2 regions of the Streptomyces sp. NBC_01485 genome follow, and region 1 is predicted to be linked to the other one. Evidence: riboswitches for the same ligand, from Rfam matches in the RefSeq annotation. Region 1 holds a riboswitch; the other holds the start of a gene.

Region 1 (4,615 bases):
CGGAACTCGGCGAAGTCCAGCTGACGCGGGTACGCCGACCAGCCCGCGATGATCACCTTGGGGCGGTTCTCCTTGGCGAGCCGCTCGACCTCGGCCATGTCGACCAGACCGGCGTCGTCCACGTGGTACGCGACCACGTTGAACTGCTTGCCGGAGAAGTTCAGCCGCATCCCGTGGGTCAGGTGGCCGCCGTGCGCCAGGTCCAGGCCGAGGATGGTGTCGCCGGGCTGGGCCAGGGCGAACAGCGCGGCCTGGTTGGCGGAGGCCCCCGAGTGCGGCTGCACGTTGGCGTACTCGGCGCCGAACAGCTCCTTGATCCGGTCGATCGCGATCTGCTCGGCCACGTCGACGTGCTCGCAGCCGCCGTAGTAACGGCGGCCGGGGTAGCCCTCGGCGTACTTGTTGGTCAGGACCGAGCCCTGCGCCTCCATGACCGCGAGCGGAGCGAAGTTCTCCGACGCGATCATCTCGAGCGTGGACTGCTGGCGGTTCAGCTCGGCGTCGAGCGCGGCGGCGATCTCCGGGTCGAGCTCGTGCAGGGGCGTGTTCAGGACGGACGTGAGCTCAGAGACGGGCTCAGAGATGGGCTCGGACATGCGTCTACGACTCCTCAGCCGGCGGTGTAGGCGGTGTACTCGTCGGCGGACAGCAGCTCCTGCTGCTCGCCCGCGACCCGTACCTTGAACAGCCACCCGCCCTCGAAGGGGGCGGAGTTCACCAGCGACGGGTCGTCGGCGACGTCCTGGTTGACCTCGACGATCTCGCCGTCGACCGGCGAGTACAGCTCGCTGACCGACTTGGTCGACTCCAGCTCGCCGCAGGACTCACCCGCGGTCACCGTGACACCGACCTCCGGGAGCTGGACGAACACCACGTCGCCGAGCGCGTTGGCCGCGTGCTCCGTGATGCCGACCGTCGAGACGCCGTCCTCGGCGCCCGACAGCCACTCGTGCTCCTTGCTGTAGCGCAGCTGCTGGGGATTGCTCATGGCCTGAATTCTCCTGTACGCGGGGGAGTGCTGATGAATGGGGGTCTGCTGGAACCGTGCGTGAGCAGCGCGAACGTGCGCAGGGTCACGCACGGGGGACGCGACTTCGGTCCGTGACTCCGGACCGTGACTCCGGACCAGTGTCCACTTCTGGCCGTGACTCCGGGCCGTGACTCCGGCTCCAGTGTCTACTTCCGGGTCTACTTCCGGCGCTTGTAGAAGGGCAGTGCCACGACCTCGTACGGCTCGTGGGCGCCCCGGATGTCCACACCGACGCCCGGGGTTCCCGGCGCGGCGTGGGCCGCGTCGACGTACGCCATCGCGATCGGCTTGCCGAGGGTGGGGGAGGGGGCGCCGGAGGTGATCTCGCCGATCACCGCGCCGCCCGCGACGACCTCGTACCCCGCGCGCGGGACGCGACGGCCCTCGGCGACCAGGCCGACGAGGACGCGCGGGGGCTTCTCCTCGGCCCGGGAGGCCGCCGCGGTGAGCGCCTCGCGTCCCACGAAGTCGCCCTCCTTCTCGAACTTCACCACCCGGCCGAGCCCGGCGTCGAAGGGGGTGAGGGAGGTGCTCAGCTCGTGCCCGTACAGCGGCATGCCCGCCTCCAGGCGCAGCGTGTCCCGGCAGGACAGCCCGCACGCGACCAGACCGACGCCCTCGCCCGCCTCGGTCAGCGCCTGCCACAGCTCGACGGCGTGCTCCGGCTTCACGAACAGTTCGAAGCCGTCCTCGCCGGTGTAGCCGGTGCGCGCGATGAGCGCGGGGACACCGGCGACGCTTCCGGGCAGACCGGCGTAGTACTTCAGGCCGACGAGGTCGGCGTCGGTGAGCGAGGCCAGGATGCCCGGGGCCTCGGGTCCCTGGACGGCGATCAGGGCGTAGGCGTCACGGTCGTCGCGCACCTCGGCGTCGAAGCCGGCGGACCGCTCCACCAGGGCGTCCAGCACGACCTGCGCGTTGGAGGCGTTGGCGACGACCATGAACTCCGCGTCGGCGAGCCGGTACACGATCAGGTCGTCGAGGATGCCGCCGTCCCCGTCGCAGATCATGGTGTAGCGGGCGCGGCCCACTCCGACGGCCGCCAGGTTGCCGACGAGCGCGAAGTTCAGGAGGGCGGCCGCCTGCGGACCGGTCACCGTGATCTCGCCCATGTGCGAGAGGTCGAAGAGCCCGGCCCGCGTGCGGACGGCGTTGTGCTCGTCGCGCTCGGAGCCGTAGCGCAGGGGCATGTCCCAGCCGGCGAAGTCGGTCATGGTCGCGCCGAGCGCACGATGCAGGGCATCGAGGGCGGTGTGACGGAGTGGGGTGTTACTGCTCATCGGACGGTCGTCTCCCAAGGCATGACGGCGAGGTCGTTCCTCCCCATCTGTCATCGGAACCTGAGAGGTTCGTCATGACAGCCCGTGCGACGGGGTCGGTCATGACTTGCACCTTGGGTGGAGCCACCGGAGGGTGACCCGCTTTTCAGATGTGCCTCGCCCGCGCGGTAACGGGGACCTGAGAGATTCAAGGGAGGGACTTGCTCCTTCGGCGCCCCAGCGCAGCCAAGCGAAGCTGCTGATGCTGAGGACTCTCCCGCGCGGATTCGAACGGCCGGTATGCAGTTGGCGCGGCCATCATTGCACGGGCCGCCCCGATCGCGGCAGGCCAGATCCGTAACCGGCCCGCCCCCATCCGTAATCATCCCGCCCCACCCGTAACCGGCCTGCCCGCATCTGTAACCGGCCTGTGTCGGTACGCGCACGAAATCGCGAGGCGCGACGCATTACCTTCTCTTTACGCTCGGTGGGGATGAGGACTTACCTGACCCCAGGGGAGGACGATCACGGTGAACAGGACGACCACGGCGAGGACCACCGCATTCGCGACCGGCTCGGGACTGGCGCTGCCCGCGCAGCCCGGTGCCCCGATCCGGGAGGCGTGCGGCGCGCAGCCCGAGCCCGTCGTCCGCGACCTGCGGGAGCGGGCCGGCCGCAGCCCGCACGGCCTGCTCTTCGGCCCCCGTGATCTGGTCGTGGTCACCGGCCTGCCCGGCAGCGGCAAGTCCACGCTCATGAAGCGGGCCGTCAACGGCGTCCGCATCGACTCCCAGGACACCCGCGACCGCTGGGACGCCCGCGCGCCGCGCTTCCTGCCCTACGCCCTCTACCGCCCCCTCGTCCGCCTCGCCCACTACGCCGGACTGCACCGCGCCCTGCGCGGCGGCGAGGGCGTCGTCGTGCACGACTGCGGTACGCAGACCTGGGTGCGCGACTGGCTGGCCCGCGAGGCCCGCCGCCGCGGCGGCACCCTCCACCTGCTCCTGCTCGACGTCGGCGCCGACACCGCCCTGGAGGGCCAGCGCGAGCGCGGCCGGGGCGTCTCCCGGTACGCGTTCCTGCGCCACCGCCACGCCGCCTCCCGGCTGCTGCGCTCGGTGGAGAAGGGCCGGCTGCCCGAGGGCTGCGGCTCGGCGGTCCTGCTCGACCGCGCCGCGGCCGACACACTGCGCCGGATCGGTTTCACGGGCTGAGGGCCCGCAGGCTCGGGGACTGTCCCCGGCACCCGCTAGCCTTCAGCCACAGCAGAGTGAAGTGAGCAGTTCTTAGCAGGCGGTAGGCAGATGGACTTCCCCCCGGCGGACTTCCCGGCGGACTTCTCCGCGGACTTCCCGGCGCAGGCGCACCCCCATTCGCACGGCGGATGGCCCGGCAACGAGCTGGAGGAGGTGCTCTCCGTCTCCCTCGGCGTGCCCGGAGCCGGCGGCCGGATCGTCGAGGTGCTCGGCCGCAGCTTCGTCTGGGTGCCGCTCCCGGGCGGCGGCGGCCCGCACAGCGGCCCCCTCGACCTGCCCACGCTGGAGCTCGACGGCCAGGTCTACGTGCCGGTCTTCAGCTCCGAGGAGCAGTTCCGCCAGGTCGCCGGCTCGCACATGTCGTTCACGATCGCACCGGCCGTGGAGTTCGCCCGTGGGCTGCCCCCGCAGGTGGGGATCCTGGTGAACCCCGAGGGCACGGTCGGCATCCCGCTGCCGCCGCCCGCCGTGGCCGAGCTGTGCCGGGCTGGCCGCACCCTGCTGGACGGCCCCTCGAGCGGCGGCCGGGTCCGCCTCTACGAGCCCGACTGGCAGGACGACCCGGTGGACTTCCTGGCCGCGGCCTCGGCCGAGTTCGAGGCCACGGGCGTGGTCCGCACGGCCCGCCGCTGCCTCGCCGCGATCGAGACGGCGGACCCGGTGATGTTCGTCGGCGTCGAACTCTCCCACCAGTGGGAGGGCGACCTGCGCGCGATCCCCCTGGAGGCCCTGGGCAGGGCCCTGAACCGGACCCCACCCCCCTGGCCGGTCAACCTGCTCCTCCTGGACGTCACCCAGGACCCGGTGGGCGAATGGATGAGGGACAGGGTCCGCCCCTTCTACACGAACGGCTACTAGCAAACTCCGCCAGGGGCAGCATCCTCAGGGGCGCGGGGCTGTGTCCTTTTGCGGCTCCGCCGCGGGGCGCGACAAGGCACAACCGACCCGCACCCGCCAACGCACCACAAGCCCCGAGCCCTTGGGCGCTTAAGGTGGACTCCAACGCAGGGCAACTTCCCGAAGGGGCGATAAAAAGTGAGCGCTGGCACTGCCGCGACCGGCTCGGTCGA
Region 2 (4,615 bases), 5.2 Mb from region 1:
AGCCTGCGCAGGTAGCGCAGCATCGCGGTCTCGGAGCGGTGCCGGTGGAAGACGGGGTGCGTCAGGATGGTGTCGGACCGCCGCAGCCCGGCGGGCAGGGAGTCGCCGGTGGCCGCGTCGAGCGACTCGATGTCGCCGTCCACCCCGAAGGCGGCCCAGACGGCGGCCATCTGAGCCCGGGCGGTCGTCTCGTCGCAGGCGATCGACACCTGGTCGGCGTCGACGAGGTACAGGTTGACCCCGTGCTCCTCCCGCGCCGCGGCGACGACCTCGGCGGCCTTCGCCGTTACCCGCACGGTCAGCGTGTCGAAGTACGACCCGTGCACGACCTCGACGCCGCCGGCCGCGAGCCCGGCGGCGAGGATCGCCGCGTACCGGTGCGTGCGCAGGGCGATCGCCCGCAGCCCGTCCGGCCCGTGATAGACGGCGTACATCCCCGCCATCACCGCCAGCAGCACCTGCGCCGTGCAGATGTTGCTGGTGGCCTTCTCGCGCCGGATGTGCTGCTCACGCGTCTGCAGTGCGAGCCGGTAGGCCCTTTGCCCGTCAGCGTCGACGGACACCCCCACGAGCCGCCCGGGCAGGCTGCGCGCGAACTTCTCGTGCACGGCCATGTAGCCGGCGTGCGGCCCGCCGAAGCCCATCGGCACCCCGAATCGCTGCGTCGTCCCGACCGCGATGTCCGCCCCCAGCTCACCGGGCGACTTCAGCAGCGTCAGCGCGAGCAGGTCCGCGGCGACCGTGACGAGCGCGCCGAGCCCGTGCGCCTGGTCGATCAGCGGCTTGAGGTCGCGTACGGCACCGGAGGCGCCGGGGTACTGCACGAGCACGCCGTTGATCTCGCGCTCGGCGAGCTCCGCCGGAATCCCGCCGCTCAGGTCGGCGACGACGACCTCCAAGCCGGTCGGCTCGGCGCGGGTCTCGATCACGGCGATGGTCTGCGGCAGCGCGTCCGCGTCGACGAGGAAGAGGCCCTTCTTGTTCTTCCCCATCCGCCGGGACAGCGCCATCGCCTCGGCGGCGGCCGTGCCCTCGTCGAGCAGCGAAGCGCCCGAGGTCGGCAGCCCGGTCAGGTCGGCGACCATGGTCTGGAAGTTCAGCAGCGCCTCGAGCCGGCCCTGCGAGATCTCCGGCTGGTACGGCGTGTAGGCCGTGTACCAGGCCGGGTTCTCCATGACGTTGCGCAGGATGACGGGCGGCGTGAACGTCCCGTAGTACCCGAGCCCGATCATCGAGTCGAGCACCTGGTTGCGATCGGCCAGCGAGCGCAGCTCGGCCAGCACCTCGGCCTCGGTGCGCGCGCCGGGCAGGTCCAGCGCGTCGGCGTTCTTGATCACATCCGGGACGGCGGCGGCGGTGAGCTCGTCGAGGGAGCCGTAGCCGACCTGCGCGAGCATCTTGGCCCGCGCCTCGTGGTCGGGCCCGATGTGGCGCTGCTCGAAGGGGATTCCCTGTTCGAGCTCGGAGAGTGGAATGCGATGGGCTGTCATTACGGAGGCCTCCTGGTCTGACACGACCTTCGAGGGTCACCACGGCGCGGGTACCCGGACGGCCTCCCCCTCTGTCATCTCAACCTGAGAGCTTCACCGGCCGCCCGAGGGCAGCCGGCTTTCACCGTCGGTGAGAGCGGGAGCCGTCGACGCCGTCGGCAACCCGCTCTGCTTTCCAGAGTGACCTCGTCCGTGCGGTACGTGGGCCTGAGAGATTCCGGGGAGGATTTGCTCCTTCGGCGCCTCCGGTGATGTCCGGAGGACTCTCCCGCACGGGGTCAGCAGCCGTTGTCAGAGTACCAGCGAGGTCAACGTCACTCTCTCGAGTGGCCGCCCGTCCCAATGTGCTCTTTTGTAGTGCTTACGGATGAGTTGCGACCAAGTGGAGGGCCCGTGCAGACCGACATCGATCCGCGCAACCTGATCGGCCGCAAGGCGTTCGACCGCAACGGCACGAAGATCGGCACCGTCGACGAGGTCTACCTCGACGACGCCACCGGCGTGCCGGAGTGGGCGGCCATACGCACCGGCCTGTTCTCCCGCGACGCCTTCGTCCCCCTGGAGCCCAGCGAGCTGGTCGAGGGCACCCTGCACATCCCCTTCGACCGGGCCCTGATCAAGGACGCCCCGGACTTCGGTGTGGGCCGCCACCTCTCCCCGGAGCAGGAACTCCAGCTCTACCACCACTACAGCCTCGACGTGGCCGCCCCGCCTCCGCTCCCCGACCACGACTTCGGCCGACTGGCGGGCACGGACGAGAGCTGAGGCCCTCTGATCCAGCTCAGCCACAGGCCCGTATCAGCGCCCCGAGAATCCCGGCAGGGTCGTACAGCGGCCGGGCGCCGTCCATGACGACTCTCCGTGTGCCCGCGTCGACCGGACCGGTCCGCGCCCAGTCGGTAGAACCGACGCCCACCTCGACCTCCAGACCGGAGGCGGTGACATACCGCCGTTCGGTGATGGCCCCCCACTCCTGGACGCGGACCAGCTCCCCCATGGGCAACTCGCGCGTCCAGGCGTCGTCGTCGCCGTAGCGGGCAGGGGCCGTCGACAACAGCACGAGATCGACGTCCGAGTCGGGACGCGCGACCCCACGCGCACAGGACCCGACGAGGAGCAGCCCGACCACGTCGCTCCGATTCGCGGACCACCGAGTGACCCGATCCACCACCTGCCGCATCTCGGCCTCACGCTCCGGCGACACCCCGGCCGGATCCGCGAACCGGCCTCCGTGCAGTTTCATACAGCTCCCCATCCCTCACAGGCGCCCTCACGGAACACCGCCACCACTCCGACTCACCCCACACTTCGAGCCGCTTCACTCTGTGTAACTGATCCGACTCACCGAGAGTTCCCGGACCCTGCCGCCGACGACCCTGAATCCACGTCCTGCGCCCCGACCGTCCCGACCGCCGCCTCGCCGCCCTCCTCAGGTCTTCGCCGAACCAGCGGCAGCGGATCCGCCGGTTCCAGTTCCGGATCCTCGGTCCGGAACGTCCGCACCCGTCCCGGCCCCGACTCTGGCGTCTCGAACCGCACGGTGACCCGGCCCAACCCGCTGCCCTGCACCCACCCGTGGCCGAGCACGGCATGCCGCACGTCGTGTCCCGGTCGCCACTCGTGCTCCACCGGCACCGCCGCCTCGCCGACAGACTCGTCCGCGAGTTCCTCACCGGGCCCGTCCTCCCGCTCCACCGCCGCCGCCTCCACAGCCTCCGCCGCCTGCGCGAACAGGTCCTCCTGTGTGAAGTCCGCCAGGCCGCTGACACCCACCCCGAGCAGCCGCACCCCACCTGTCGTGTCCACGGAGTCCAGCAACCGGGCCGCCGCTTCCCGGATCACCGCCTGATCGTCCGTGGGCCCGCGCAGGGTCTCGGACCGGGTGAGCGTGGAGAAGTCGTACCGCCGCACCTTCAGCACGATGGTCCGCCCCGACAGACCCGCCCCCCGCAGCCTCCGCACACACCGGTCCGCCAGCCGCTGCACCTCCAGCTCGACCCGGACCCGGTCGTGGATGTCCACGTCGTACGTGTCCTCGACGGACACCGACTTGGTCTCCCGCGCGGCCACCACGGGCCGGTCGTCGCGCGCCAGCGCCATGGCATACAGGGCGTGCCCATGCGCCTTGCCCAGGAGCCGCACCAACTCGTCCTCACCGGCCTCGGCGATCTCGTCGACCGTGATGATCCCGGCCCGCCTCAGATGGTCCCCGGTCGCCGGGCCGACCCCCGGCAGGGTCCGCACCGACATGGGCCCGAGCAGCGCCCGCTCGGTCCCCGGCTCGATGAGCACCAGGCCGTCGGGCTTCGCCTGCTCCGAGGCGATCTTCGCGAGCATCTTGCAGGAGGCCAGGCCCACCGAACCCGTGAGCCCGGTGACGGCCCGTATGTCCGCGCGCAGTCTGACGCCGGCCAGCCGCGCCGACTCGCCGTCCCACGCTGCTTCCCCGGCCTCCAGGTCCACGAAGGCCTCGTCCAGACTCAGCGGCTCCACCAGCGGCGACAGTTCCCCCAGCAGCCCCATGACCTGCTCGCTGATCGACCGGTAGAAAGCGAAGCGCGGGACGAGATAGGCGGCGTTCGGAGCCAGCCTGCGCGCCTGGGCCATGGGCATCGCCGAGTGCACCCCGAAGGCCCGCGCCTCGTAGGAGGCGGTCGCGACCACTCCACGGGGCCCCAGACCGCCCACGACCACGGCCTTCCCGCGCAGACTCGGCTTCGACGCCTGCTCCGCCTGCGCGAAGAAGGCATCCATGTCGAGATGCAGGATCGTGGGCGCGTTTCTCACATGTCCGATGCTGCACCACACCACTGACAATGAGGTCCGCAGCCGCCCCTCGCGCCCTGCGAGGAGCCTCAGACCGCCCGGTTGCGCCGCCGCGCCAGCTCGTCCGCCGGGTTGTGCCCGACGAGCGTCTCACCGGTGTCGACCCGTTCCCCGTGCAGTTGCGACAGCGCGCTCTCGACGTCGCGCCACACCACGCCCACGGCGATCCCGAAGATGCCCTGACCGCCCTGGAGCAGCGCGTGGACCTCGTCCGGCGAGGTGCACTCGTAGACCGTGGCGCCGTCGCTCATCAGCGTCATGCGCTCCAGGTCGCTGAACCCGCGCTCCCGCAGATGCTG

Evidence for each region. A riboswitch is a leader RNA that binds a small molecule or an ion and turns the genes downstream of it on or off. The one in region 1 is predicted to bind glycine.
Region 2: another riboswitch for glycine. It lies ahead of gcvP (aminomethyl-transferring glycine dehydrogenase); the one in region 1 lies ahead of gcvT (glycine cleavage system aminomethyltransferase GcvT).

Annotation. Positions count from the first base shown of each region.
Region 1 covers NZ_CP109435.1:6,648,130-6,652,744, forward strand. Annotated here, with positions in the region: gene glyA (serine hydroxymethyltransferase) at 1-596, opposite strand, end outside; gene gcvH (glycine cleavage system protein GcvH) at 611-988, opposite strand; gene gcvT (glycine cleavage system aminomethyltransferase GcvT) at 1,189-2,310, opposite strand; glycine riboswitch at 2,348-2,465, opposite strand; glycine riboswitch at 2,466-2,579, opposite strand; gene OG352_RS30205 (AAA family ATPase) at 2,820-3,503, shown strand; gene OG352_RS30210 (enhanced serine sensitivity protein SseB) at 3,594-4,403, shown strand.
Region 2 covers NZ_CP109435.1:1,428,669-1,433,283, forward strand. Annotated here, with positions in the region: gene gcvP (aminomethyl-transferring glycine dehydrogenase) at 1-1,490, opposite strand, end outside; glycine riboswitch at 1,676-1,771, opposite strand; gene OG352_RS06705 (PRC-barrel domain-containing protein) at 1,884-2,255, shown strand; gene OG352_RS06710 (nucleotidyltransferase domain-containing protein) at 2,272-2,733, opposite strand; gene OG352_RS06715 (DNA polymerase IV) at 2,832-4,277, opposite strand; gene OG352_RS06720 (MerR family transcriptional regulator) at 4,346-4,615, opposite strand, start outside.